Regions from separate parts of the Streptomyces sp. NPDC039480 genome, predicted to be linked through region 2. Evidence: predicted binding sites of a transcription regulator. Region 2 holds the regulator's gene; the other holds the start of a gene.
The links. The regulator HrcA, encoded in region 2, represses chaperone genes, less so after heat shock. The targets are predictions, from matches to a motif close to TTNGCACTCNGNNNNNCNGAGTGCNAA.

Region 1 (14,409 bases), on a different contig from region 2:
GTCTGCGCGGCGATCCTCGCGCGAGCGTTCCACAGCGCCTTGTACCCCTCGGCGCCGACGAGGGGGATGTCCTCCGTGACGCAGTCGGCGACCCGCTGGTCGAGGCCGTGCACCGCCTCGTCGACGGCATCCTTGGCCATCACGCGGTACGTCGTGTACTTGCCGCCCGCGACGACCACCAGGCCCGGTGCCGGATGCGCGACCGTGTGCTCGCGGGACAGCTTGCTCGTGGCGTCCGACTCGCCGGCAAGCAGCGGGCGGAGCCCGGCGTACACCCCCTGGACGTCGTCCCGGGAGAGCGGCACGGCGAGCACCGAGTTCACATGCTCCAGGAGATAGTCGATGTCGGCGCTGGAGGCGGCCGGGTGTGCCTTGTCCAGGTCCCAGTCCGTGTCGGTCGTCCCGACGATCCAGTGCCGCCCCCACGGGATGACGAAGAGGACGCTCTTCTCGGTGCGCAGGATCAGCCCGGTCGAGGCGTTGATCCGGTCCTTGGGCACGACCAGGTGGATGCCCTTGGACGCCCTGACGTGGAACTGGCCGCGCTCGCCCACCATGGCCTGGGTGTCGTCCGTCCACACACCGGTCGCGTTGACGATCTGCTTGGCGCGGATCTCGTACTCCCCGCCGCCCTCGACGTCCTGCACGCGGGCGCCGACGACGCGCTCGCCCTCGCGCAGGAAGCCGGTGACCTTCGCGCGGTTGGCGACCTTCGCGCCGTACGCCGAAGCGGTGCGGACCAAGGTGGCCACGTAACGCGCGTCGTCCATCTGGGCGTCGTAGTACTGCATCGCGCCGACCAGCGCGTCCTTCTTCAGGCAGGGGGCGACGCGCAGGGCGTGGCGGCGCGTCAGGTGGCGGTGCATGGGGAGGCCGCGGCCGTGTCCGCGGGACATGGACATGGCGTCGTAGAGCGCGACGCCCGATCCGGCGTACACCCTCTCCCAGCCCTTGTGCTGCAAGGGGTAGAGGAACGGCACGGGCTTCACGAGGTGGGGGGCGAGGCGCTCCAGGAGCAGGCCGCGCTCCTTCAGGGCCTCGCGCACCAGCGCGAAGTCGAGCATCTCCAGATAGCGGAGCCCGCCGTGGATCAGCTTGCTCGACCGGCTCGACGTGCCGGAGGCCCAGTCCCGCGCCTCGACGAGGCCGGTGGACAGGCCGCGGGTCACCGCGTCGAGTGCCGTCCCCGCGCCGACCACGCCCGCGCCGACGACCAGGATGTCCAGCTCCCGTTCGGCCATTCCCGCAAGTGACTCGGCACGCTGCGCCGGCCCGAGTGTCGCTGTCCTCACCGCTGCCTCCCGTTGAGATCGGGTGTGGTCGGACTCACATCATGCCCAGATTTCTCCGTCGCCCGCTGAACACGAACCCAGCCTGTGGACAACACTCCGGAGCTCCACGCGGTGCAATACCGCAAATCGGTCATATTTACTCCTAGTCTGACATTGCGCTGCTCCGCTTTGTCCACAGGGCTTGCGCACTCGTCCCGGTCCGGCTATTGGGAGGACGGCCCACCGCCATGCCCGCAGATCTCGCTGTCATCGGCCTCGGCCACCTCGGCCTGCCCCTCGCCCAGGCCGCCGTTTCCGGCGGCATCGCCACCATCGGCTACGACCCGGTCCGCGCCGCCGACCTGGCCGGCGGCCGGCTGCCCTGCGACGGCGCCGAAGGCACCCTCACCGCCGCCGACGTCCGCCGGATGCTCTCGGGGGGCTTCCGGCCGACCGTCAACCCGGCCGAGCTCGGCCGGGTCCGCACCGCCGTCATCTGCGCGCCCACCCCACCGGCCGCGGACCGCTCACTGGACCTTGGCCAGGTGGCAGAGGCGGCCAGGGCGCTGGCCGCGCGCCTGCGGCCGCACACCACCGTGATCCTCGAATCCCCCGCCTACCCGGGGACCACCGAGGAATTCCTCCGCCCGATCCTCGAGTCGGGTTCCGGCCTGCGGGCGGGCCGCGACTTCCACCTCGCGTACTCCCCCGGCCGTCTCGACCCCGGCAACCGCACGCACGGCTACGCGGGCACCCCCAAGGTCATCGGCGGCCTCACCCCGGCCTGCACCGAATCGGCCGCCGCCTTCTACGGCCGGCTCACCGACAAGGTCGTCCGCGCCCGGGGCCCCCGCGAGGCGGAGACCGTCCACCTCCTGGAGACCAACTACCGGCACGTGAACATGGCCCTGGTCAACGAGATGGCGGTCCTCTGCCACGACCTCGGCATCGACCTGTGGGACGTCATCCGCTGCGCCGAGACCAAGCCCTTCGGCTTCCAGGCCTTCCGCCCCGGGCCCGGCGTCGGCGGCCACGGCGTCCCCCTGGACATCCCGAACCCCTCCCGCGGCGTCCGCCCCCTGCGCATGGTCGAGCTGGCCCAGCAGGTCAACGACCGCATGCCGCAGTACGTCATCCAGCGCTCGGCGACCCTGCTCAACGAACACGGCAAGTCGGCCCGCGGCGCCCGCGTCCTGCTCCTCGGCGTCACCTACAAGCCCGACCTCGCCGACCAGCAGGGCGCGCCCGCGCAGGAGGTGGCGACCCGCCTCATGGAGCTCGGCGCGGCGGTCAGCTACCACGACCCCTACGTGCCCAGCTGGAGCGTGCTCGGCCGCCCCGTCCCGCGCGCGGACTCCCTCTACGAAGCGGCCGCCGACGCCGACCTCACGATCCTGCTCCAGCACCACCGCACGTACGACCTGCAAGGTCTCGCGGTGAAGGCCCAGCTGCTCCTGGACACCAGGGGCGCCACTCCGGCGGGCGCCGCCCACCGGCTGTGACGACGAAAAGGGCCCCGGTACGAAGTACCGGGGCCCTTCCGAGAACGATCCGTCAGCGCTTGTGCTGCGAGTCCGCGACCGTCACCTCGACGCGCTGGAACTCCTTGAGCTCGCTGTAGCCCGTGGTCGCCATGGCGCGGCGCAGCGCTCCGAAGAAGTTCATCGAGCCGTCCGGGATGTGCGACGGTCCTGTGAGGATCTCCTCGGTGGTGCCGACCGTGCCCAGGTCGACCTTCTTGCCGCGCGGCACGTCCTCGTGGACGGCCTCCATGCCCCAGTGGTGGCCCTTGCCGGGCGCGTCCGTGGCGCGGGCCAGCGGGGAGCCCACCATCACGGAGTCGGCGCCGCACGCGATGGCCTTGGGCAGGTCGCCGGACCAGCCCACGCCGCCGTCGGCGATGACGTGCACGTACCGGCCGCCGGACTCGTCCATGTAGTCACGGCGGGCCGCGGCGACGTCCGCCACTGCGGTGGCCATCGGGACCTGGATGCCAAGGACGTTGCGCGTGGTGTGCGCGGCGCCGCCGCCGAAGCCGACCAGGACGCCCGCGGCGCCGGTGCGCATCAGGTGCAGGGCCGCGGTGTAGGTGGCGCAGCCGCCGACGATGACCGGGACGTCCAGCTCGTAGATGAACTGCTTCAGGTTCAGCGGCTCGGCGGCGCCGGAGACGTGCTCGGCGGAGACGGTGGTGCCGCGGATCACGAAGATGTCGACGCCGGCGTCCACGACGGCCTTGGAGAACTCGGCGGTGCGCTGCGGCGAGAGCGCGGCGGCGGTGACGACGCCCGCGTCGCGCACCTCCTTGATGCGCTGTCCGATCAGGTCGGCCTTGATCGGGGCCGCGTAGATCTCCTGGAGGCGGCGGGTCGCGGTCTCCGAGTCCAGCTCGGCGATCTCGTCGAGCAGCGGCTGCGGGTCCTCGTACCGCGTCCAGAGGCCTTCGAGGTTCAGGACGCCGAGGCCGCCCAGCTCACCGATGCGGATGGCGGTCTGCGGGGAGACCACCGAGTCCATGGGAGCGGCCAGGAAGGGCAGCTCGAAGCGGTAGGCGTCGATCTGCCACGCGATCGAGACCTCCTTCGGGTCGCGGGTGCGCCGGCTCGGTACGACGGCGATGTCGTCGAAGGCGTACGCGCGGCGGCCGCGCTTGCCGCGCCCGATCTCGATCTCAGTCACGTTGTGGGGCCTTTCCCTCTTGGTCTGCCTGTCCAGTATCCCCGACGCACACGGAAGGGGCGGTCCCGGTTGACCCGGGACCGCCCCTCACACGTGGGTGTGGAGCCGGCAGGCTACTTCGTACGGCTGTAGTTCGGCGCCTCGACCGTCATCTGGATGTCGTGCGGGTGGCTCTCCTTGAGGCCCGCGGACGTGATGCGGACGAAGCGGCCGTTGGCCTGCAGGTCGGGGACGGTGCGTCCGCCGACGTAGAACATCGACTGGCGCAGTCCGCCGACCAGCTGGTGGACAACGGCCGAGAGCGGGCCGCGGTAGGGGACCTGGCCCTCGATGCCCTCGGGCACCAGCTTCTCGTCGGAGGCGACGCCCTCCTGGAAGTACCGGTCCTTGGAGAAGGACTTGCGCTCGCCGCGGGTCTGCATCGCGCCCAGCGAGCCCATGCCGCGGTACGACTTGAACTGCTTGCCGTTGATGAACATCAGCTCACCCGGGGACTCCTCGCAGCCGGCGAGGAGCGAGCCCAGCATGACCGTGTCCGCGCCGGCGACGAGCGCCTTGGCGATGTCTCCGGAGTACTGCAGGCCGCCGTCGCCGATGACCGGGACACCGGCCTCCTTGGCGGCGAGCGACGCTTCGTAGATAGCCGTTACCTGCGGTACGCCGATACCGGCGACGACGCGCGTGGTGCAGATGGAGCCGGGGCCGACGCCGACCTTGATGCCGTCGACACCGGCGTCGATGAGCGCCTTGGCGCCGTCGCGGGTGGCGATGTTGCCGCCGATGACGTCCACGCGCGGGGCGTCCGACTTGATCTTGGCGACCATGTCGCCGACCAGCCGGGAGTGGCCGTGCGCGGTGTCGACGACGATGAAGTCGACGCCCGCGGCGACCAGGGCCTGGGCGCGCTCGAAGGCGTCGCCCGCGACACCGACGGCGGCGCCGACCAGCAGGCGGCCCTCGCCGTCCTTGGCGGCGTTCGGGTACTTCTCGGCCTTCACGAAGTCCTTGACCGTGATGAGGCCCTTGAGGATGCCCGCGTCGTCGACCAGCGGCAGCTTCTCGATCTTGTGGCGGCGCAGCAGCTCCATGGCGTCCACGCCGGAGATGCCGACCTTGCCGGTGACCAGCGGCATCGGCGTCATGACCTCGCGCACCTGGCGGCTGCGGTCGTTCTCGAAGGCCATGTCACGGTTGGTGACGATGCCGAGCAGCTTGCCGGCCGCGTCGGTGACCGGGACGCCGCTGATGCGGAACTTCGCGCAGATCGCGTCGGCCTCGCCGAGCGTCGCGTCCGGGTGCACCGTGATCGGGTCGGTGACCATGCCGGACTCGGAGCGCTTCACCAGGTCGACCTGGTTGGCCTGGTCGGCGATGGAGAGGTTGCGGTGCAGGACACCGACGCCGCCCTGGCGCGCCATGGCGATCGCCATGCGGGACTCGGTGACCTTGTCCATCGCCGCGGAGAGCAGCGGGACGTTCACCCTGACGTTCTTGGAGACGAGCGAGGAAGTGTCGATCTGGTCGGGCGCCATGTCCGACGCGCCCGGCAGCAGCAGCACGTCGTCGTAGGTCAGCCCGAGTGTCGCGAATTTCTCGGGCACCCCAGTCGAAGAACCGCCGTTTGCAGTCATGACACCTTCCCCAAATGGCCTTGATCGGTGCGGATGTCCATGCTAACGGGCTTCGAGGGTGTCTCATTCCACGATCAAGATCATCGCGGTTCTTTGTACGTTCGTACGGCGTCGCTCAGGCCTCGGCCGAGCGGTGTCCTCACTGCTCGGCGAGCGCCCGCAGACGGCTCAGCGCCCGGTGCTGCGCGACCCGCACCGCCCCCGGGGACATGCCCAGCATCTGTCCGGTCTCCTCGGCCGTGAGGCCGACGGCGATCCGCAGGAGCAGCAGCTCGCGCTGGTTGTCCGGAAGGTTGGCGAGGAGCTTCTTGGCCCACTCCGCGTCACTGCTGAGCAGCGCGCGCTCCTCCGGGCCGAGCGAGTCGTCGGGCCGCTCCGGCATCTCGTCGGAGGGCACCGCGGTGGATCCGGGGTGCCGCATCGCCGCGCGCTGAAGGTCGGCGACCTTGTGCGCCGCGATCGCGAAGACGAAGGCTTCGAAGGGGCGGCCCGTGTCCTTGTAGCGCGGCAGGGCGAGGAGGACGGCGACACAGACTTCCTGCGCCAGGTCCTCCACGAAGTGCCGAGCATCACCCGGAAGTCGGGACAGACGGGTGCGGCAGTAGCGCAGCGCGAGCGGGTGCACGTGTGCCAGCAGGTCGTGCGTGGCCTGCTCGTCGCCCTCCACAGCGCGAAGAACGAGGGCACCGATCACCGACGTCTTGTCATCGCGCATCGGTCCATGGTGCCTTGACGGCGACTGATCCGCGGCACCGCGTCCGTAGTTGTGCACTGAAGCGTTATGAGCAGGTGCGCCGGAACTCATCTCCTGCGCCCTCCCCTCCCGCTCGATCGACTCGTCCCCGAGGAACTCCACACCTCAAGGATGCGGCATCGGCGGCGAAACAAGCAGCCACGGGCGTCGGCCGCCCCGCCCACCGGGTGGCGGACGGGGATCGCCGTGCCCCCGTGGCGGTGCACTCAGCGGACCAGACCCCAGCGGAATCCGAGCGCCACGGCGTGTGCCCGGTCCGAGGCGCCGAGCTTCTTGAAGAGGCGCCTGGCGTGCGTCTTCACCGTGTCCTCGGAGAGGAAGAGCTCACGGCCGATCTCCGCGTTCGACCGGCCGTGGCTCATGCCTTCGAGGACCTGGATCTCGCGCGCGGTGAGGGTGGGCGCGGCGCCCATCTCGGCCGAACGCAGTCTGCGCGGGGCGAGCCGCCACGTCGGGTCGGCGAGCGCCTGGGTGACGGTCGCCCGCAGCTCGGCGCGCGAGGCGTCCTTGTGCAGATAGCCGCGGGCACCCGCGGCGACCGCGAGCGCGACCCCGTCCAGGTCCTCGGCGACGGTGAGCATGATGATGCGCGCACCGGGGTCGGCGGACAGCAGCCGCCGGACGGTCTCCACACCCCCGAGACCGGGCATGCGTACGTCCATCAGAATCAGGTCCGAGCGGTCGGCGCCCCAGCGGCGGAGGACTTCCTCGCCGTTGGCCGCAGTCGTCACACGCTCTACGCCGGGCACGGTCGCGACCGCGCGGCGGAGCGCCTCTCGGGCAAGCGGGGAGTCGTCGCAGACGAGGACCGATGTCATGACTGTCCTCCGCGGCTCTCACAGCTGCTGCGCGTCACCTTGAGCCTCCAGGCTGGTACTTATTCGTCACCTGTGCGGTTGACGCTCTCGGACACCTGCCCGAGCGCTTGTTTCTTCAACCGCCTCCGCACTCTCAACGACGGTCACCCGAAAGAGTTACGGGGCGGTCAGCCACCTTCGGCACTCTACGTGAGGGTGCGGACACAGCGGAGAGCGCGCGGGACACCCTCAACCTTTCATCACAACCTATGCCCCATTTAGCGCCTTTTCTTCCCTTTTCCTGGTGTCTATGGCTAGATTCGCAATGAGTCATATTTTCATCTCCTTAGACAGTAGATGTACGGTCATCGGCACCGTATCCGCGTCAGAACGGCACCAAGGGGACCAGCAATGGCAGATTTCTCCCGCCTTCCCGGACCGAACGCAGATCTCTGGGACTGGCAGCTCCTCGCGGCCTGCCGTGGGGTCGACAGCTCGCTCTTCTTCCACCCGGAGGGCGAGCGGGGAGCGGCGCGCAGCGCACGCGAGAACTCGGCCAAGGAGGTCTGCATGCGGTGCCCGGTGCGGGCGGAGTGCGCCGCGCACGCGCTCGCGGTGCGCGAGCCCTACGGCGTATGGGGCGGGCTGACCGAGGACGAGCGCGAAGAGCTCATGGGGCGGGCCCGCAACAGACTCGTCACGGCGGCCGCCTCGTCGAGCGGCGCCGTGTCACACAGCTCCGTGTCACACGGCTCCGTGTCACACAGTTCCGTGTCGCACGGCTGAAGGAACGTTTCTTCTCGGGGTGCCCCCGCAGGGGTGCCGATCAGCGGGCCGCGGCCCGCGCGAGGTGGTCCAGCGTGGCGGCGACGGCAGGCACCTGTGCCAGATCCGGCAGGGTGAGCGCGACGATCTCCCGCTGCACGGCAGGCTCCACCGTCACGGTGCGGGCGCCCTTGGGGCGCACCGACTCGATCGCGAGCTCGGGCAGCACCGCCACTCCCAGACCGGCCCCGACCAGGCCGATCACGGCCGGATAGTCGTCGGTCGCGAAATCGATCCGGGGCACGAAGCCCGCGCTCTCGCAGACCTCCACCAGTTGCCTGCGGCAGCGGGGGCAGCCCGCGATCCACGACTCGTCCGCGAACTCCCCGATGGTGACCGATTCCGCGTCGGCGAGCCGGTGCCCCTCCGGCACGAGGCCGACGAGCCGGTCCGCGAGCAGCGGCCGCACGACGAGGTCGCCCCACTCCTCCGCCGCCGTCGCCCCTTCGTACCGGAACGCCAGCGCGACGTCGCAGTCGCCCTCGCGCAGCATCTCCACGGAGCGCGGCGGCTCGGCCTCGACGAGCGACACGCGCGTGCCGGGATGTGCGGCACGCAAGGCCGCGAGGGCGCAGGGGACGAGGGTCGAGCTGCCGCTGGGGAAGGAGACGAGCCGGACCCGGCCCGCGCGCAGGCCCGCGATCGCGGCGACCTCCTCCTCCGCGGCGGTGAGCCCGGCGAGGATGCCCGCCGCGTGCCGGACGAGTGCCTCGCCCGCCTGCGTCAGGCGCATCTCACGGCCCGTGCGGATCAGCAGCGGCGTGCCGGCCGAGGATTCGAGCGCCTTCATCTGCTGGCTGACGGCGGGCTGGGTGCAGCCGAGCTCACGGGCCGCGGCCGAGAAGGAGCCGGTGGCGGCCACGGCGCGCAGAACACGGAGATGACGGGCCTCGATCATGGTTCGATCATAAGCGACGCTTGGACATGTCGCGAAATAGTACGTCGCGCCTTTGAGGGCGTCTCCCTTAGCCTGCCTGCCATGGAGCTTCTTTCTGTAAACGTGGGCCGCCGCAAGCCGTCCGAGTACACCGCCGCGCCCTCCGGTCTCACCGGGATCGACAAGCGTCCGGTTCCCGGACCCGTGCGGGTGGCCGCGCCGGGCGCGAAGGGGGTCGGCGGGAGCGGCGTCGACGGTGACGAGATCTCCGACCTGCGGCACCACGGAGGCAACGACCAGGCGGTGTACGCCTACGCGCGCGAGGACCTCGACACCTGGGAGGAGACGCTCGGGCGGGCCCTGCCCAACGGCTCCTTCGGCGAGAACCTCACGACGTCCGGGGTCGACGTGAACGGCGCGAAGATCGGCGAGCGCTGGCGGATAGGCGCCGATCTGGTGCTCGAGGTGACGAGCGGCCGCATTCCCTGCCGTACGTTCCAGGGCCACCTCGGCGAGAAGGGGTGGATCAAGCGGTTCACCGATGGGGGCGCCCCCGGCGCGTATCTGCGGGTGATCGAACCGGGTGAGATCCGGGCCGGGGACCGCATCGAGATCCTGCACCGGCCGGCGCACGAGGTCACCGTCGGCCTGCAGTACCGGGCCGTCACGACGGAGAAGGCGCTGCTGCCGCAGCTGCTCGCGGCGGGCGACGCGCTGCACCCCGGGACGGCCCAGCGGGCCCGCAAGTACATGGCGCAGCACGGGGTCACGCGATCTCACTAGCCTTGGTCCATGACTACGGCTCTGATTACGGGATCTACCGCCGGCATCGGCGCCGCCTTCGCGCGGCGTCTCGCGGGTGACGGGCACAACCTCGTGCTGGTGGCTCGCGACACCAAGCGGCTGCGCGAACAGGCGACCGAGCTGCACGACCGGCACGGCATCGAGGCGGAGGTGCTCACCGCCGACCTCGCGACGGACGCGGGCATCGAGGCGGTCGAGCAGCGGCTGTCGAACCGGAGGGACCCGGTCGACCTGCTGATCAACAACGCGGGGTTCGGCAACAAGGGGCGGTATCTGGAAGTCTCGATGGCCGACGAGCTGACCATGCTCAAGGTGCACTGCGAGGCGGTGCTGCGGCTGACGTCGGCCGCGACCGCCTCGATGCGGGACCGCGGCCGGGGCGGGGTCGTGAACGTCGCGTCGGTGGCGGCGTTCGTGCCGCGCGGGACGTACGGCGCGTCGAAGGCGTGGGTCGTGCAGTTCACGCAGGGCGCGGCGAAGGACCTGGCCGGGTCCGGGGTGCGGCTGATGGCGCTCTGCCCCGGCTTCGTCCGCACGGAGTTCCACCAGCGGGCCGGGATGGGCACGTCCAACATCCCCAACTGGATGTGGCTCGACGCGGACAAGCTGGTCGCGGCGGCGCTGGCCGACCTTGCCCGGGGCAAGACACTCTCCATCCCGGACCCGCGGTACAAGGCGCTGATGGGGGTGGTGAAGGTGACGCCACGGAATCTGCTCGGGGGCGTCACGTCCCGAACGGGCCGCAAGTACGGCCCGCAGTAGCGTCCCGGGGGCGCCCCGTTAGGGGCGCGGGGAACTGCGCGGCCGGCCACGAACAACCCGCACCCGGCGCGCAAAGCGCAACCGGGCAGAAGCGAAGCCGGAAGGGGCTGAGGCCCGGCTCCCGTATAGGGGAGCCGGGCCTCAGTCACCGTTCAAGCGAGCGCAGCGGTCAGTGGGAGTGACCGTGACCGTGGCTGTGACCGGCGTCGGCCTCTTCCTCGGCCGGCTTCTCGACGACCAGGGTCTCGGTCGTGAGGAGCAGCGAAGCGATCGACGCGGCGTTCTCCAGGGCGGAGCGGGTGACCTTGACCGGGTCGATGACGCCGGCCTTGACCAGGTCGCCGTACTCACCGGTCGCGGCGTTGAAGCCGAAGCCCTTCTCGAGCTCGGCGACCTTCGAGGTGATGACGTAGCCCTCGAGGCCGGCGTTCTCGGCGATCCAGCGCAGCGGCTCGACGGCGGCGCGGCGGACGACGGCGACACCGGTGGCCTCGTCGCCCTCCTTGCCGAGGTTGCCCTCGAGGACCTTGACGGCGTGCACCAGAGCGGAGCCACCACCGGAGACGATGCCCTCCTCGACCGCGGCGCGGGTCGCGGAGATGGCGTCCTCCAGACGGTGCTTCTTCTCCTTCAGCTCCACCTCGGTGGCGGCGCCGACCTTGATGACGCACACGCCGCCGGCCAGCTTCGCGAGGCGCTCCTGGAGCTTCTCGCGGTCCCAGTCGGAGTCCGTGGCCTCGATCTCGGCCTTGATCTGGGCGACGCGGGCGTCGGCGTCGGCCTTGTTGCCGCCGCCGTCGACGATCGTCGTGTCGTCCTTGGTGATGGTGACGCGGCGGGCGGTGCCGAGCACGTCCAGGCCGACCTGGTCGAGCTTGAGGCCGACCTCCTCGGCGATGACGGTGGCACCGGTGAGGGTGGCCATGTCGCCGAGCATCGCCTTGCGGCGGTCGCCGAAGCCGGGGGCCTTCACCGCGACGGCGTTGAAGGTGCCGCGGATCTTGTTCACGACCAGGGTCGACAGGGCCTCGCCCTCGACGTCCTCGGCGATGATCAGGAGCGGCTTCGAGGAGTTGGCCTGGATGACCTTCTCGAGCAGCGGCAGGAGGTCCTGGATCGACGAGATCTTGCCCTGGTGGATCAGGATGTACGGGTCGTCGAGGACGGCCTCCATACGCTCCTGGTCGGACACCATGTACGGCGACAGGTAGCCCTTGTCGAAGGCCATGCCCTCGGTGAAGTCGAGCTCCAGGCCGAAGGTGTTGGATTCCTCGACGGTGATGACACCGTCCTTGCCGACCTTGTCCATCGCCTCGGCGATGAGCTCGCCGACCTGCGGGTCCTGGGCCGACAGACCGGCGACGGCCGCGATGTCGGCCTTGTCGTCGATCGGGCGGGCGGTGGCGAGGAGCTCCTCGGAGACGGCCGCGACGGCGGCGTCGATGCCCTTCTTCAGGGCGGCCGGGGAGGCGCCGGCGGCGACGTTGCGCAGGCCTTCCTTGACCAGGGCCTGGGCGAGCACGGTGGCGGTGGTGGTGCCGTCACCCGCGATGTCGTTGGTCTTGGTCGCCACCTCCTTCACCAGCTGGGCGCCGAGGTTCTCGTACGGGTCGTCGACCTCTACCTCGCGGGCGATGGTGACGCCGTCGTTGGTGATGGTCGGGGCGCCGAACTTCTTGTCGATGACGACGTTGCGGCCGCGGGGGCCGATCGTCACCTTGACCGTGTCGGCAAGCTTGTTGACGCCGCGCTCAAGGGCGCGACGGGCGTCCTCGTCGAACTTCAGGATCTTCGCCATGGGAGCGATTCAGCCCTCTCGAAAACTCGGTTGTAACGAACTACGCCCCTCGCCGCCCGGCAACTAGCGGGGTGACCAGGGGCGCAGCTCGGAAAGCAAATCTGCTGGGTGAATTACTTCTCGACGATCGCGAGCACGTCGCGGGCCGAGAGGACGAGGTACTCGTCGCCGTTGTACTTCACCTCGGTGCCGCCGTACTTGCTGTACAGCACGACATCGCCGACCTTCACGTCGAGCGGCAGGCGCTCGCCGTTCTCGAAGCGGCCCGGGCCCACGGCGAGGACAGCACCCTCCTGGGGCTTCTCCTTCGCGGTGTCCGGAATGACCAGGCCGGAGGCCGTGGTCTGCTCGGCGTCGAGCGGCTGGACCACAATGCGGTCCTCAAGCGGCTTGATGGCAACCTTGGAGCTGGCGGTCGTCACGATCCGGTCTCCCCCTTCGGAGATCTCACGGGGTTAAGAGTCTGAGGTGTGGCGACCAGGTGGATCCGTCGTCGCGGGTGCCGGACCTGCCCGTCGCTGTTGGCACTCTCCAGTGGGGAGTGCCAGAAGCGAGACTAGGACGCGGGTTAGCACTCGGTCAAGCGGAGTGCCAATCGGCTGCGCGCCGGGCGTCAGCGGAGTGGGGTGTGAGGCACCCCTTCGGGGCAACGGGTCGCGGTTGTCTGGGGTTCCCTGTCGGCGACAGGTGGGCGCCTCGGTTCCTCGTGCTCGGCACAGCGGATGGGGCGCGGCTCACCCGTGGCTGTGGGCTTGCGCGAAGGGAGCTTCTCCGCTGCCTTTCTGCCCAGGCGCTCGATCGGGTCCACCGAGTCCGCGCAGCCTGTGAGGAGTGCGGGCGCGAGTGTTCCGTACAGGAGGGCCGCGGCGAGGATGCGGCGGCGCGCTCGCGCCCGCGGGGTCACAGGTAGTCCTCCAGCCTCGCCACCGCGTACCCCCTGGCGGTGACCGTCTTCATGACGCGGCGGACCATGTCGGGCATGGTGCCCTTCCAGTCCTCACGCCCCCGGAAGTGCGTGAGGATGATGTCGCCGGGGTGCAGGTCCTTGTCCCACTCGCGCCACTCCATGCGGTCGGCGAAGGCCTCCGAAGCCCAGAGGGGCACCGCCTTGATCCCGCAGGCCTTGGCGGCGCGCAGGGTGTCCTCGTTGTAGTTGCCGTACGGCGGGCGGAAGAGCTCGGGGCGTTTGCCGTAGCGCTTCTGGATGACGTCCTGCATGCCGCAGATCTCGCGGCGCTGCCCCTCGTACGAAAGTCCGGGCATGTAGCGGTGGTTGAGGGTGTGGTTGTTCAGGACGACACCGCGGGACTGCATCTTCTTGAAGTAGGCGTAGTCCTCCTTGACGAGGTAGTCGCTGAGGAACGCGGTGTACGGGATGCGCAGGTCGCTCATCATCCTCAGCAGCGCGGGGTCCTTCTCGGCGCCGTCGTCGATGGTCAGGAAGACGACCTTCTTCTTGGTGGGGATGGTCGTGAAGACCGGCGGCAGGCCCTTCTGCTCCGTGACCTCGAAGCCCTTGCGGGTGGTGAGCCGCGGCTTGGTCCTGGGCGGCGCGGGTGCCGCCAGCGGGGTCCTGGCCAGGCCCCAGCGCTTGGCCGCCGCGGCCCGTGCCACCTGGACCGCGGCGAGTTTCCTGGCGTAGGAGTCGAGGGCGCGGGCGGGTGGGGCGTTGAGCGGCTGCTGGCCGTGGGCCGGTGTCGCGCCGTCGGATCCGTCTCCGGAGACGCAGCCCGATGCGATCGCCGCGACGGACAGGGCGGCCACCAGGACACGCACCTGATTCTTCCGTCTTCTGGCGGATTCTTCCTTTTGTCGTACTAGTTGCATGGCGCCGGATCCTCGCAGCTCAAGGCCGTAGCGAGGGCCCGACACCGCCACCGGCCGCGCACCATCCACCGACTGGCCCACAATGGGGCAGGTGAACGACCCGAACACGCCGAGCGGCCACGAGACCGACCTCGGCGACCCCCTCGCCGCCTTCGCCGCCCTGCGCACCGACGAGGGCCTGGCCCTGCTCGACGAGGTGCGGGACGTCGAGCCCGCGCAGGAGCTCGCCGCCGCCACCCGGCTGCGCCGCACGCACCCGGCGCTCCTGGTCTCCGCCGCCATCGCGCAGGCACGGCTGCGCCGCCGGGCCGAAGCGAAGTTCGGCGCCGAGGACGCGGCCCGGATGTTCTTCACGCCGAACGGCGTCGAGCAGTCCACGCGCGC
Region 2 (14,409 bases):
AGCGGCACCGGCGTGCCCGCGGCGACCTCCGCCATCGCGGGCGTGCCGAGCGCGGGGTCCTCCAGATACTCCAGTACGTCACCGAGCTCGTCCGCCACCTTCAGCGAAGTCGCCACGGACCAGGCGCCGTTGGGGTCGAGCCGGAGCGGGCGGCCGGGGAACGCGTCGGCCAGGGCACGGATCGCGGCGGCCTCCTCGTCCGGCGGGAAGACGCCGCCCTTGAGCTTGAAGGACGAGAAGCCGTACCGCTCGGCGAAGAGCCGGGCCTGGGCGACGATCCCGGCCGGGTCGAGCGCGGCGCCCCACCCCTCGTCCTGCTCGCTCGCGATCCCCGCAGGGTGCTCGGCCCACTTGTAGAACAGGTACGCGCTGTACTCCACGGTGTCGCGCACCTTGCCGCCGAGCAGCGCGTGCACGGGCAGCCCGAGCGCCTTGCCGAGGGCGTCCAGACAGGCCACCTCGAACCCGGAGACGACGGAGAGCCGCAGCTTGTCGGCGGTCTGCACGCCGCGCAGGCCGCCGACGTCCACGGAGTCGTCGACGCGGGCGGCGTCGACGGCCGTCTCGTCCGCGAGTGTGAACAGCCGGTTCGACTCGGAGACCGCGTGACCGACCAGCCGCCGGGCGAGCGGCCGCGCGATCTCCAGGTATTTCGCGTCACCGTACGTCTCCCCGATCCCCGTCACCCCACCGGCGGTGACCACCTCGATGATGAGCCGGGGCGTGTAGGGCTGGTGCACGCCCTGCGTATTGAGGAGCGGCGGATCGGCGACGAGGACGGGGGTGAGACGGACGTCCGTGATGACGAGACTGTCGGAGCGTTGTCCATACATGAGAACGGAGACTAGGTACGCGAACAGCGAGCGTCAATGGGGCAGCGACCGGCCACGACGGACCCGCAGATTCGTTCCGCCCCGACAGCGGAGCGCTAGAGCTCCGCCTCGATCAGATCGGCGGCCCGCGCGGCACCGCCCTCGGCGCGGACCTGCTCCCGCAACTCCGCGCACCGGCGCTCGACTTCAGGGTCGGAGGTCAGGTCCAGCAGTGCCCTCCGCAGCACGGCCGCCGTCGCGTCGGCCGTGTCGACCCGCCGCGCCACCCCCAACTCCACGAGCCGGTCGGCATTCATCGGCTGTTCGGCCCCCTGCGGCACCGCGATCATCGGCACCCCGCAGTAGAGCCCTTCCCCACTGCTCCCCATGCCCGCATGGGTGACGAACGCGTCGGCCTGCTCCAGGACCGCCAACTGCGGCGCCCACGAGAGGACTTCGACGTTGCCCGACACGTCCCCGCCGAGCTCCGCGGGATCCACGTGCCTGCCGATCTGCAGGACGACGTGCCACCCGGGCAGGTCCCCGAACGCGGCCACGCACTGCCGGTAGAACTCCGGCTGCACGGTGTACGCCGAGCCGAGCGAGACCAGCAGCACCTTCTCCGCGCCCTCCGGCCGCGTCCAGCTCTCGCGCAGGGCGCGGTCGCCGAGGCAGGGCCCGACGAAGTCGATCCGCTCCGGGTCGACGGTGTCGGCGTGGGGCTGCATGGCGCGCGGAATCGTGGCGATGCCGCGCGGCGGCACGCCGGAGAACTCCGCCACGTCCAACGTGGTGGCCCCGCACCCGGCGAGCCACTCCTTGAACCGGGTCTCCAGGGCGTCGGCGCCCGGCAGTCGCGCGAGGTGCGCGCCGACGTCCTCCTGATAGCTGCCCCACGCCACGAAGGTGGGCGACAGCTGCACGAGCGGCCGCCCCTGCGCCTCGGCGAGCGCACGGGCGACGTAGGCGCCGATGTCGTACAGGTACAGGTCGGCGGGGTCGTCGTCGTACGCCGCGCGGAGCTGCGGGAGGACCGCCATCGCGTCGTCGAGGAAGAGCGCGCTCGCCTCGATCGGGTCCTCGGGCCAGATGTTGTCGCGGTGCGGGAGCGTCGACTCGTACGCGACGAGCTCGGCACCGGTGGGCTCGATGAGGCCGGCGGCGGCCGGGTCGTTGGCGTACGTCACGCGGTGGCCGCGGGCCACCAGCTCGCGGATGACCTCAAGACCCGGCAGCACGTGGCTGACCATCGGGACGCCGATCATGGCGATGTGGGCAGGGCGACGGGAGAGTCGTCGGGATGACATGGGAATTCCTTCGCGTACAGAAAGCCGCGGAAAGCGGCAGAGGCTACGGACGGGGACACGGCGGCCCGCCGCCTCGGCCCCTCAGGGGCGGGCGGGGGCCTGCGAGGGCCGTGTCAGCCGTAGATCTGCGCGATGGAGTCCATGCCGAGGACCGTAGCCCGGCACCGGCGGTCAGTCGAACGAATAAGCCTCGACCTCGGCGAGGTACCGCGCCCGCAGCGCCTCGTCCGCCGCGTCGCGGTCCAGGAAGGCCGCCTCGAAGGAGTTCCGGGCGAGCGTGCGCAGCCGCTCCTGGTCGAGGCCCAGCGCCTCGCGCACGGCGTGGAAGGTGTCGTCGACGTACCCGCCGAAGTAGGCCGGGTCGTCGGAGTTGACCGTGCACATCAGACCGGCGTCCAGCATCCGCGGCAGCGGGTGCTCCTCCAGGACGTCGATGGCGCGCAGCCGGACGTTCGAGAGCGGGCAGAGCGTGAGCGGCACGCGGTCGCGGACCAGCCGCTCCACGAGCTCCGGGTCCTCCATGCAGCGCAGCCCGTGGTCGATGCGCTCGACGCGCAGCACGTCGAGGGCCTCCGTGATGTACGCGGGCGGGCCCTCCTCGCCCGCGTGGGCGACGAGCCGCAGGCCGCGCGCGGCGGCGGCCTCGTACACCTCCTTGAACTTGGCCGGCGGGTGGCCGACCTCGGCCGAGTCGAGGCCGATGCCGATGATCCGGTCGAGGTGCGGCTCGGCGGCCCTCAGGGTCTCCATGGCGGAGTCTGCGGACTGGTCGCGCAGGAAGCACATGATGAGCCGCGTGGAGACGCCGTGCCGCTCCTCGCTGCGGTCCAGGGCCCGGCCGAGGCCCTCGACGACGGTGGCGATGGGGATGCCGCGGGCCGTGTGCGCCTGCGGGTCGAAGAAGATCTCCGCGTGCCGGACGCCCTGTGCGGCGGCGCGGGCGAGGTAGGCGTCCGCGAGCTCCTCGAAGTCGGCCTCGGTGCGCAGCACGGCCATGAGGCTGTAGTAGAGGTCCAGGAAGCTCTGGAGGTCGTCGAAGAGGTAGGCCTTGCGGAGCTCTTCGGTGTCGGCGTAGGGCAGTTCGACGCCGTTGCGCGCGGCGAGGGCGAAGGCGAGCTCGGGTTCGAGGGTGCCTTCGATGTGGAGGTGGAGTTCGGCCTTGGGGATCGGCATGGTGCGGTCTCGCTCAGTTCGGGGGGGTGGTGGTTCAGGTTCGTTTGGGGAGGGGTACGCGTGACAGGTCACGCGCGATGGTGAGTTCGCCGTCGAAGCCGGCGGCGCGGGCCTGCTGTTCGTAGGCGGCGGGGTCGGGGTAGCGCTGGCTGAAGTGGGTGAGGACGAGGTGCCGCACGCCCGCGTCGACGGCCACGCGGGCGGCCTGGCCGGCCGTCAGATGGCCGTGGTCGGTGGCGAGTTGTTCGTCCTCGTCGAGGAACGTCGACTCGATGACGAGCATGTCGCAGCCCTCGGCGAGCGCGTGCACGCCGTCGCAGAGGCGGGTGTCCATCACGAAGGCGAACCGCTGCCCGCGCCGCACCTCGCTGACCTCGTCGAGGGTCACGCCGCCGAGACTGCCCTCCTTCTGGAGCCGTCCGACGTCTGGCCCCTTGATGCCGTGCTCGGCGAGCAGGGCGGGCAGCATGCGGCGCCCGTCGGGCTCGGTGATCCGGTAGCCGTACGACTCGACCGGGTGCGAGAGCTTGATCGCGTCGAGGGTGTACGCGTCCGTCACGGCCAGCGGCCCGTCGGCGGCGACCGGTTCCTCAGCGAGCCGCACGGTCTCGCGGTACGCCGTCGCGTACCGCAGGCGGTCGAAGAAGCGCTGGCCCGACGCCGGGTAGTGGGCGGTGACGGGGTGCGGGACCCGGTCGAGGTTGATGCGCTGGATCACCCCGGCGAGCCCCAGGGAGTGGTCGCCGTGGAAGTGCGTGACGCAGATCCGGTGCAGGTCGTGGGCGGCGACCCCGGCGCGCAGCATCTGCCGCTGCGTGCCCTCGCCGGGGTCGAACATGATGCCCTGGCCGTCCCAGAGCAGGACGTAGCCGTTGTGGTTGCGGTGCCGGGTGGGGACTTGGCTCGCGGTGCCGAGCACCACCAGTTCACGTACGGACAAGGAGAGCGGCCCCCGCTATCCGGGAGGCCACTGGAGGCCGCGGCCGCCCAGGACGTGCGCGTGGGTGTGGAACACGGTCTGGCCCGCGCCCGCGCCGGTGTTGAAGACGATGCGGTAGCTCTCCGCCTTCTCCTGCGCGGCGACCTCGCCCGCCTCGCGCAGCACGTCAGCGGCGAGCTGCGGCTCGGCGGCGGCGAGCGACGCGGCGTCCGGGTAGTGCGCCTTGGGGATCACCAGGACGTGGGTGGGCGCCTGCGGGTTGATGTCGCGGAAGGCCACGGTCGTCTCGGTCTCCCGGACGACGGTCGCGGGCACCTCGCCCGTGACGATCTTGCAGAACAAGCAGTCGCTGTGCGCTTCGCCCGCCATGGGCCGCCTCCTGGAAACGGAAAGATCAGTACGTCCGGCATGCTATCGGCCGCCGCGTCGGGAGGCCGGGGGCCGGGCCCCGGCCGGGTCACTCCGTGCCGGGCAGGGGCGGCGGCGTCTTCGCCGGGTGCTCCTCCAGGGCGGCCAGCGCGATGCGGACCGCCTCGTCCAACTGCGGGTCGCGGCCCGCCACATGGTCGTCGGGGGTGACGACGACCTCCACGTCCGGGTCGACGCCGTGGTTCTCGACGCCCCACTCGTGGCCCTCCAGCCAGAACGCGTACTTCGGCTGCGTCACCAGCGTCCCGTCGACCAGGCGGTAGCGGCTGTCGATGCCGACGACGCCGCCCCAGGTGCGCGTGCCCACCACGGGTCCGATGCCGAGCGCCCTGATCGCGGCATTGACGATGTCCCCGTCGGAGCCGGAGAACTCGTTGGCGACGGCGACGACGGGGCCGCGCGGCGCGTCCATCGGATAGCTGAACGGACGGGCCCCCCTCGGCAGGTCCCAGCCGACGACCCGGCGCGCCAGCTTCTCCACGACGAGCTGCGAGGTGTGCCCGCCGCGGTTCTCCCGCACGTCCACGACCAGGCCCTCGCGGGTGACCTCGACACGCAGGTCACGGTGGATCTGCGCCCAGCCGGGCGCCTGCATGTCGGGCACGTGGAGGTAGCCGAGGCGGCCGCCGGAGCGCTCGTGGACGTACGCCCGCCGGTCGGCGACCCAGGCGTGGTAGCGCAGCGGCTCCTCGTCGTCGACGGGGATCACCACGGCGTACCGCGGGTCGCCGCCGCCGGACGGCGAGACGGTCAGCTCGACCGGCTTGCCCGCGGTGCCCACGAGCAGCGGCCCGGGGCCCGCGACCGGGTCGACGGGCCGGCCGTTGACCTCGATGACCGCGTCGCCGGGGCGGGCGGCGACGCCGGGCGCGGCGAGCGGGGACCGGGCGGCCGGGTCGGAGGTCTCCGAGGGCAGGATCCGGTCGATGCGCCACAGCCCGTCCTCGCCACGCGAGAGGTCCGCGCCGAGGAGCCCCTGCCGGTGCGCGCCGCCCCCGCCGCCGGAGGCCACGTACGCGTGCGAGGTGCCGAGCTCGCCGTGCACCTCCCACAGCAGGTCGACGAGGTCGTCGTGGGTGGCGACGCGGTCGAGGACGGGACGGTAGCGGTCCAGTACGGCGTCCCAGTCGACGCCGCCCATGTCGGGCCGCCAGAAGTTGTCGCGCATGAGGCGGCCCGCCTCCGCGTACATCTGACGCCACTCGGCGGCCGGGTCGACGGTGTACCGGACCCGGGAGAGGTCGACGGTGATGTTCGAGTCGCTGTCCTCGTCGCCGGAGGCGCGCCGGTCGCTGGGCACCACCTTCAGCTTGCCGTCGGTCCACAGCAGGACCCGCTTGCCGTCACCGGTGACGGCGAAGTGGTCGGCGTCCGCGGCGAGTCCCTCCACGCGGTGCTGTGCGAGGTCGTACCGCTCCAGCTCCGTCTTGGGGTCGGGGTCGTGCGGGGTGGCGCGGGAGGCGCCGAGCACGCCGCGCACCGGGTGGCGCAGCCAGAGCAGCCCGTCCTTGGCGGCCCGCAGCGTGGTGTAGCGGGCGGCCTCGACGGGGAACGGCACGATGCGGTCGGCGAGGCCGTCGAAGTCGATGCGGGTGACGGGGGCGCCCTCGCTGTCGGGCGTCTCGGAGCCGGTGTCCTGCGCGTCGAAGGGTCTGCCGTGCCGCTGCGGGCCGAAGGGGGACGGGGTGGTCGCGGCGAGGGTGAGCAGGTGCGGCCGGGAGCCGCCGACGAAGGCGAGGTCGAAGACGTGTTCGTCGTAGACCGGGTCGAAGGCGCGGGCGGACAGGAACGCGAGGTGCTTGCCGTCGAGGGTGAACGCGGGCGCGTAGTCGCGGAAGCGCAGCGGGGTCGCCTCGGCGACCGACAGGTCCGCGGTGTTGGCGAGCTTCAGCTGGCGCAGCGGGCTCGGTCCCGGATGCGACCAGGCGAGCCAGGCGGAGTCGGGCGAGAAGACGAGCCCGGTGACCTCGCCGTCGGCGCTCCGGTCGACCTCGCGGACCTCGCCGCTCTCCCGCTCGACGAGCAGCACCCGGCCGTCGTGCGAGGCGACGGCGGCGCGGGAGCCGTCCGGCGCCACGGCGAGCCCGAGGACCCGGCCGAGCTGTCCCGCGGCGAGCCTGCGCGGGGTGGTGCCGGGCGCGGGGCCGGTGGCCGGCGCGAATTCGAGGGCCTCGTCGCCCTCCGCGTCGGTCACCCATACGACGTGTTCCTCGCCCTGGACACGGAAGGTGCGGGGCAGCCGGGCGCGCACCCCCGGCTCGGCGGCGAGCGCGCGGGCGGGGCCCTCGCGGTGCGTGACCCAGTGCACCGAGCCGCGCACGGAGACGGCGCTGCCGCGCCCGGTGTGGTCGGGCGCGGCGGCCCCGAACCAGCGGGCGGCGGAGACGGGGTGCGGCTGCAGGTCGGTGCGCTGCCCGCCGAGGCGGAGGCCGATGCGGCGCGGCTCGGCGTCCACCAGGTCGTCGAGGAGCCACAGTTCACCGGCGGACATGTGGACGACGCGGGTGCCGTCGGTGGCGGCGTGCCGTGCGTAGGAGCCGTCCTCGACGGGGGTGTGGCGGCGCAGGTCGGTGCCGTCGGGCAGTGAGGAGTAGAGGGCGCCGACGCCTTCGTGGTCGGAGAGGAAGGCGATGCGGTCGCCGACCCAGAGCGGGTACTCGATGTTCCCGTCGAGTTCTTCGTGGACGCGCACGAAGGGCTCCAGAGGCCCCTCGCCGCCGCCGTCCTCGTCGCCCCCGGCGGGCCGCCGTATCCACAGCTTGCCCGCGGTGCCGCCCCGGTACCGCTTCCACCGGGCGGCCTCGCGGCCCATCGGGGCGGAGAGCAGCAGGACCTGCCCGTCGGGGCCGTGCGCGACATCTCCGACGATGCCGTACGGCAGGGTGGCCGCGGGTCCGCCGTCGAGCGGCACGGCCCGTGCCCAGCTGCGCCGCAGGGAGGCCTGGCCCGCCGCGCTGACGGCGAGGACCTGCCCGTCGGGCGTCCAGCCGCACACGGCGGTCTGCCAACTCCCCCAGTATGTAAGGCGCTTGGAAGGCCCGCCCTCCAGGGGCGCGATGTGCACCTCTGGGGCCCCGTCGCGGCGGGAGGTCCAGGCGACGGTCGTGCCGTCCGGGGAGATCCTGGGGTGGTTCACGGGCACGTTGTCGGCGCTGACCCGCCAGGCACGGCCTCCGTCGAGGGGTGCGACCCAGACGTCGTCCTCTGCCGTGAAGGTGACCAACTCACCGTGGATGTGCGGGAACCGGAGATACGCGGAGTGCGCTGCCTCTGTCACGCGGACCAGCCTAGGCAGCGTATCGGCGGGCCGACAGAGGGCGGATCACTTGCCGGGGACGCAGTTGCAGGTCGGGTGGGGCGGCGGGTCGGGGGTGACCGTCACGGTGACGGTGGTGGTGGGTGCGGGGTCGGGCGGGTCGTGGGAGGGCGGCGGCCGGTGGGAGTCGGGCGGATCGGAGGGCTGATCGTCACCACCGTCACCGTCGCCATTGCCGTCGTCCGCGCCGCAGTTGCCCAGCACGTCGACGCGGAACCACTGCTTGCCGTCGACCTTGGCGGTGAGATCGCCGCGTACGCAGCGGCCGTCGGCGACGGAGCGCACCGTGCCCTTGACGCTGATGTCCTTGCCGTCGTCGGTCTCGCCCTGGCAGTCCACGTCGACCACCGCGTCCGCCGACGCGGACCTGCCGCGCGGGGTGACCCTGTCGTCGAAACTGGCGGTACAGCTGAGCCACGCCACGTCGGCCTTCTGCCGCTCCAGCTCCTTCGTGGCCATCTCGTCGGTGGTGAGCGCGACCGCCGAGGTGTTCATCTCGCCGTCCACGGGATCGCACGCGGTGACGCCGAGCGCGGCGGCGCCGGCCAGCCCGACGGCGTACAGGATCGTCGGACGCCGCTTGCCCGGCACCCGGCCGCGTAACCGTCTCAACGCCCCCATGGGCGGCAGAGTGCCACCGCACACGCCGGTGCGGTAGGCCCCTTGCGGCCATCCGTCCCCTCGCGGCCGGGCGTCACGTCGACCGGAAACGACCCAACCCCGGCCGCTTTACGCGAAGTGCGGTCAGGACCAGCGCCCCGTACGCCCCAACAGCAGCGCCGTCGCCGCGGTCCCCGCGGTCGAGGTGCGCAGCACGCTGCGCCCGAGGCGGTACGGCTGCGCGCCCGCCTCGGCGAACGCCGCCAGCTCGTCCGGGGACACGCCTCCTTCGGGGCCGACCACCAGCACGATGTGCCCGGCCGTCGGGAGCTCCGCCGTGGCCAGCGGTGCGCTGCCCTCCTCGTGCAGGACGGCCGCGAGGTCGGCGCCCGCGAGGAGGGCCGCGACCTGCTTGGTCGACGCGGCGTCGGCGATCTCGGGGAAGCGGACCCGGCGCGACTGCTTGCCCGCCTCGCGTGCGGTGGCCCGCCACTTGGCGAGCGCCTTGAGACCGCGGTCGCCCTTCCACTGGGTGATGCAGCGGGACGCGGTCCACGGCACGACGGCGTCGACGCCGGTCTCCGTCATGGTCTCCACGGCGAGCTCGCCGCGGTCGCCCTTGGGCAGCGCCTGCACGACGGTGATGCGGGGCGACTCCTCGGGCTCCTCGGCCACGGATTCCATCTTCACGACGAGCCGGTCCTTGCCCTCGGTGTCGAGGACCACGCACTGCGCCCACCGTCCGGCGCCGTCGGTCAGGACGACGTCCTCACCGGCGTGCAGCCGCTTCACGGAGACAGCGTGCCGCCCCTCCGGGCCGTCCAGGACGTACCGTCCGTCGGCGCCCGCGGTGAAGTCGTCGACGACGAAGACGGGGGCGGTCACGCGGCACCCTCCGCCGTCAACGAGGCCTTGGCGTCGGCCAGTTCGGCGGCGAGTACCTCCACGAGCTGTCCGGCGGGCAGCTCCCGGGCGAGCCGGTGGCCCTGTCCGGCCCAGAGCGCCATGGCCTGCGCGTCACCGGCCTTCGCCGCGGCCTTGCGCAGCCCGCTCGTGAGGTGGTGGACCTGGGGGTAGGCGGCGGGCGCGTACGGCCCGTGCTCGCGCATGAAGCGGTTGACGAGGCCGCGCGCGGGGCGCCCGGAGAACGCCCGGGTCAGCTCGGTCCGCACATACAGCGGGTTGGTCATGGCCTGCTTGTGCAGGGCGTTGGCGCCCGACTCGGGGGTGACGAGGAACGCCGTGCCGAGCTGCGCCGCGTCCGCGCCCGCCGCGAGCACCGCCGCGATCTGCGCGCCCCGCATCAGTCCGCCGGCCGCGACGATCGGGATCTGCGCGGTCTCGCGGACCTGGGTGATGAGGGAGAGCAGCCCGATCCCGGAGCCGTCGGCCTCGGGGTTGTCCTTGTGCGTGCCCTGGTGTCCGCCCGCCTCGATGCCCTGTACGCACACGGCGTCGGCGCCGGCCCACTGCGCGGTCTGGGCCTCCTCCGGCGTGGTGACGGTGACGACGGTCAGGGTGCCGACGCGCGCGAACGCGTCGAGGACGTCGCGGGTGGGGCACCCGAAGGTGAAGGAGACGACCGGCACCGGGTCGTCGAGGAGGATCGCGAGCTTGGCGTCGTACCCGTCGTCACGCCCGCTGTCCGGGTCGCCGAGCTCCGTCTCGTACCAGGTGGCCTCGCCGGCGAGCTGGCTGCGGTAGACCTCGACGGCCGCGGGGTCCGCGGTGTCGGGCTGCGGCATGAAGAGATTCACGCCGAAGGGTTGCGAGGTCAGCCCCCGCAACTGTTTGATCTCCTGGTACATCCCGTCGGCCGTCTTGTACCCGGCGGCGAGGAACCCGAGCCCGCCGGCCTCGGCGACGGCCGCGGCGAGCTGCGGCCCTGAGGCGCCGCCCGCCATGGGGGCCTGCACGATCGGATGGCGGCAGAGAGCGGTCAGTGCGGAGGACATGCACGCATCGTGCCACGGTCCTTCGGCGGCGCCGAATCGCGTGCCCCGTGCCGGGTGTGCGGCGCCTCGTCTGCCCCACGAGCGCCGTTGGCGGCTGCGGGCCGTCCCGGGGTGCTCGCGCAGTTCCCCGCGCCCCTTGAAGGCCCGTCCCGGGCCCCTTCAAGGGGCGCGGGACGGGGTTGTTTTCAGGGGCGCGGGGAACTGCGCGGCCAGCCCCCACCGCCCCGCAGCTGACCGACAAGGCCACCGCTCAAGGCACTACCGCCCGTTGAACGCGTCCTTGAGGCGGGAGAACAACCCCTGCTGCCCCGGCTGGAACTGCCCCGTGGGCCGTTCCTCACCGCGCAGCTGCGCCAGCTCACGCAGCAACCGCTCCTGCTCGGGGTCGAGCTTCGTCGGCGTGAGGACCTCGACGTGCACGATGAGGTCGCCGCGACCGCCGCCGCGCAGGTGCGTGATGCCGCGCCCGTGCAGCGGTACCGACTGTCCGGACTGCGTGCCGGGCCGGATGTCGATCTCCTCGAGGCCGTCCAGCGTCTCCAGCGGCACCTTCGTGCCGAGGGACGCCGCGGTCATCGGGATCGTCACCGTGCAGTGCAGATCGTCGCCGCGCCGCTGGAAGACGGCGTGCGGCAACTCGTGGATCTCGACGTAGAGGTCGCCGGCGGGGCCGCCGCCGGGGCCGACCTCGCCCTCGCCCGCGAGCTGGATCCGCGTGCCGTTGTCGACACCGGCCGGGATCTTGACCGTCAGGGTCCGCCGCGAGCGGATGCGCCCGTCGCCCGCGCACTCGGGGCACGGCGTCGGCACGACGGTGCCGAAGCCCTGACACTGCGGGCACGGCCGCGACGTCATGACCTGCCCGAGGAAGGACCGCGTGACCTGCGACACCTCGCCGCGACCGCGGCACATGTCACAGGTCTGGGCGGACGTCCCCGGCGCGGCACCCTCACCGCTGCAGGTCGTACAGACCACGGCCGTGTCGACCTGGATGTCCTTGGTGGTCCCGAAGGCGGCCTCTTCGAGGTCGATCTCCAGACGGATCATGGCGTCCTGGCCGCGACGCGTGCGCGAGCGCGGCCCGCGCTGCGACGCCGTCCCGAAGAACGCGTCCATGATGTCGGAGAAGTTGCCGAAGCCACCGGCGCCGAAGCCGCCCGCGCCTCCGCCGCCGCCCGCCTGGGACAGGGGGTCGCCGCCGAGGTCGTAGACCTGCTTCTTCTGCGGGTCCGACAACACCTCGTACGCGGCGTTGATCTCCTTGAAGCGCTCCTGAGTCTTCGGATCCGGATTCACATCCGGGTGAAGCTCACGCGCCAGCCTCCGGAAGGCCTTCTTGATCTCGTCCTGGGAAGCGTCGCGGCGCACGCCGAGTACGGCGTAGTAGTCCGTGGCCACTTACGACTCCGCCAGGATCTGTCCGACGTAACGTGCCACTGCGCGTACTGCTCCCATCGTTCCCGGATAGTCCATGCGGGTCGGTCCGACCACGCCGAGTTTGGCGACTGCCTCGCTTCCCGAACCGTAGCCGACCGAGACCACGGACGTGGAGCTGAGCCCCTCATGGGCGTTCTCGTGACCGATCCGTACGGCCATGCCCGAATCCTGCACCTCACCAAGCAACTTGAGGAGCACGACCTGCTCCTCAAGGGCTTCGAGAACGGGCCGGATGGTGAGGGGAAAGTCATGTCCGAAGCGGGTGAGATTGGCGGTGCCGCCGATCATCAGCCGTTCTTCGGTCTCCTCCACGAGTGTTTCGAGGAGGGTGGAGAGGACGGTCGCGACCGTGCCGCGGTCCTCGGTCTCGAAGGCCTCGGGCAGGTCCTGCACCAACTGTGGCACATCCGCGAAACGCCGCCCCGCGACCCTGCTGTTCAGCCTGGCCCGCAGGTCCGCGAGCGCACTCTCGCCGAACGGCGCCGGGCAGTCGATCATGCGCTGCTCGACCCGTCCCGTGTCGGTGATCAGTACGAGCATCAGCCGGGCCGGGGCGAGCGAGAGAAGTTCCACATGGCGCACCGTCGACCTGGTGAGCGACGGGTACTGCACGACGGCGACCTGCCGGGTCAGCTGCGCGAGCAGCCGGACCGTGCGCCCCACGACGTCGTCGAGATCCACGGCGCCGTCCAGGAAATTCTGGATGGCGCGGCGCTCGGGCGCGGTCATCGGCTTGACGCCGGCGAGCTTGTCGACGAAGAGGCGGTACCCCTTGTCCGTCGGGATGCGCCCCGCGCTGGTGTGGGGCTGGGCGATGAACCCTTCCTCCTCCAGCGCCGCCATGTCGTTGCGGACGGTGGCCGGGGAGACCCCCAGACGGTGCCGCTCGGTGAGCGCCTTCGAGCCGACGGGCTCCTCCGTCCCCACATAGTCATGGACGATGGCGCGCAGCACTTCGAGCCTGCGTTCATTGAGCATCGCGCACACCTCCAGCTGTCTCCGTGAGCCCCGCCTGGCACTCACCGCGGGCGAGTGCCAGCCTTTCAAAGGGTCAGTGTACGGCCGTCGGGTACGGCCCCGGCAAGACACCGGCTGCCGAACACCGCGCGTGCGGATAGCGTCACCGTATGAACGTGACGCCGGCATGGGAAGCGGCGGGCTGGGAGCGGCTCGCACCGCGCGTGGGGCGGCGCCGCCTGCCCCACTGGGACTGCACCGCCGGGCTGGTCGTCGGGGACGACGCGGCCCTCATGATCGAGGCCGGGTCGAGCCTCGCGGAGGGCGCGGCCCTGCGGACACAGGCCCGGCAGCTCCTCGGCGGCGGCCGCAGGGTCACCCATCTCGCGCTGACCCACCCGCACTTCGACCACGTCCTCGGCGCGGCCGCCTTCGCGGGCGTGGAGGTGTACGGGGCGGTGGGCATCGAGACGGTCTTCACCAAGGGCCGCGAGGACCTGCGCGAGGACGCGGTACGCCACGGACTCGACGCGGACGCGGCGGCGGAGGCGGCCGACCTCCTGGTGCACCCGCACCATCTGGTGTGCGGGGAGTGGACGCTCGACCTGGGCGGCCTCCAGGTGCTGCTCGCGAACATCGGGCCCGGCCACTCGGGCCACGACCTGGCGGTCCTCGTCCCCGGCACCGACGGCGGACCGGAGATCGTCTTCTGCGGCGACCTCGTCGAGGAGTCGGGCGAACCGCAGGCGGGCGAGGACGCGGTGCCGAAGCGGTGGCCGGCGGCGCTGGACCGCCTCATCGACCTGGGCGGCGAGGACGCGCTGTATGTCCCCGGACACGGCGCGACGGTGAATGCGGCATTTGTCCGCGCGCAACGCGCCACACTGGCAGCCCGCTTCGGCGTGTCGTGACCGCAACGCCTTCCGCTCTTCCTATCGTCACCGGAATGCGCCAGTACTCCGCCGACCTCACGCCCCCTTGGAAGAAGCCGAAGCCCGTACCGGAGGCGGCGGCGGACGCCGGCCTCGTGGTCGAGGAGCTGAGCACCGGTTTCTGCGGGGCGGTGATCCGCTGCGAGAAGACGGCGCAGGGCCCGACGGTGACGCTGGAGGACCGCTTCGGCAAGCACCGCGTGTTCCCGATGGAGCCCGGCGGCTTCCTCCTGGACGGCCGCCCGGTCACCCTGGTCCGGCCCACGCAGGCTCCCGTACGTCCCTCGCGCACCGCCTCCGGTTCGGTGGCCGTCCCCGGGGCGCGGGCCAGGGTCGCCCGGGCGGGACGTATCTACGTAGAGGGCCGGCACGACGCCGAGCTCGTCGAACGCGTCTGGGGCGACGACCTCCGCATCGAGGGCGTCGTGGTCGAGTATCTGGAAGGCATCGACGACCTCCCCGCGATCGTCGCCGAGTTCGCCCCCGGCCCCGACGCCCGCCTCGGCATCCTCGTCGACCACCTGGTCCCCGGCTCCAAGGAGTCCCGCATC

Region 1: groL (chaperonin GroEL) is a predicted target of HrcA. The motif match lies at 12,208-12,234, and genes of this name have one in related genera.

What each region holds. Positions count from the first base shown of each region.
Region 1 covers NZ_JBVITX010000002.1:259,269-273,677, reverse strand. The annotation lists gene ACZ56E_RS07280 (glycerol-3-phosphate dehydrogenase/oxidase) at 1-1,292, opposite strand, end outside; gene ACZ56E_RS07275 (nucleotide sugar dehydrogenase) at 1,520-2,773, shown strand; gene ACZ56E_RS07270 (GuaB3 family IMP dehydrogenase-related protein) at 2,826-3,950, opposite strand; gene guaB (IMP dehydrogenase) at 4,064-5,581, opposite strand; gene ACZ56E_RS07260 (sigma-70 family RNA polymerase sigma factor) at 5,721-6,296, opposite strand; gene ACZ56E_RS07255 (response regulator transcription factor) at 6,542-7,153, opposite strand; gene ACZ56E_RS07250 (WhiB family transcriptional regulator) at 7,544-7,918, shown strand; gene ACZ56E_RS07245 (LysR family transcriptional regulator) at 7,959-8,855, opposite strand; gene ACZ56E_RS07240 (MOSC domain-containing protein) at 8,937-9,617, shown strand; gene ACZ56E_RS07235 (SDR family NAD(P)-dependent oxidoreductase) at 9,627-10,400, shown strand; gene groL (chaperonin GroEL) at 10,570-12,198, opposite strand; gene groES (co-chaperone GroES) at 12,312-12,620, opposite strand; gene ACZ56E_RS07220 (polysaccharide deacetylase family protein) at 13,099-14,025, opposite strand; gene ACZ56E_RS07215 (THUMP-like domain-containing protein) at 14,108-14,409, shown strand, end outside.
Region 2 covers NZ_JBVITX010000005.1:365-14,773, reverse strand. The annotation lists gene ACZ56E_RS16985 (glucarate dehydratase family protein) at 1-833, opposite strand, end outside; gene ACZ56E_RS16980 (macrolide family glycosyltransferase) at 929-2,119, opposite strand; gene ACZ56E_RS16975 (adenosine deaminase) at 2,291-3,292, opposite strand; gene ACZ56E_RS16970 (ribonuclease Z) at 3,327-4,232, opposite strand; gene ACZ56E_RS16965 (histidine triad nucleotide-binding protein) at 4,248-4,601, opposite strand; gene ACZ56E_RS16960 (S41 family peptidase) at 4,690-7,938, opposite strand; gene ACZ56E_RS16955 (hypothetical protein) at 7,984-8,598, opposite strand; gene ACZ56E_RS16950 (16S rRNA (uracil(1498)-N(3))-methyltransferase) at 8,722-9,462, opposite strand; gene ACZ56E_RS16945 (nitronate monooxygenase) at 9,459-10,532, opposite strand; gene dnaJ (molecular chaperone DnaJ) at 10,791-11,930, opposite strand; gene hrcA (heat-inducible transcriptional repressor HrcA) at 11,931-12,947, opposite strand; gene ACZ56E_RS16930 (MBL fold metallo-hydrolase) at 13,103-13,837, shown strand; gene ACZ56E_RS16925 (DUF3097 domain-containing protein) at 13,873-14,409, shown strand, end outside.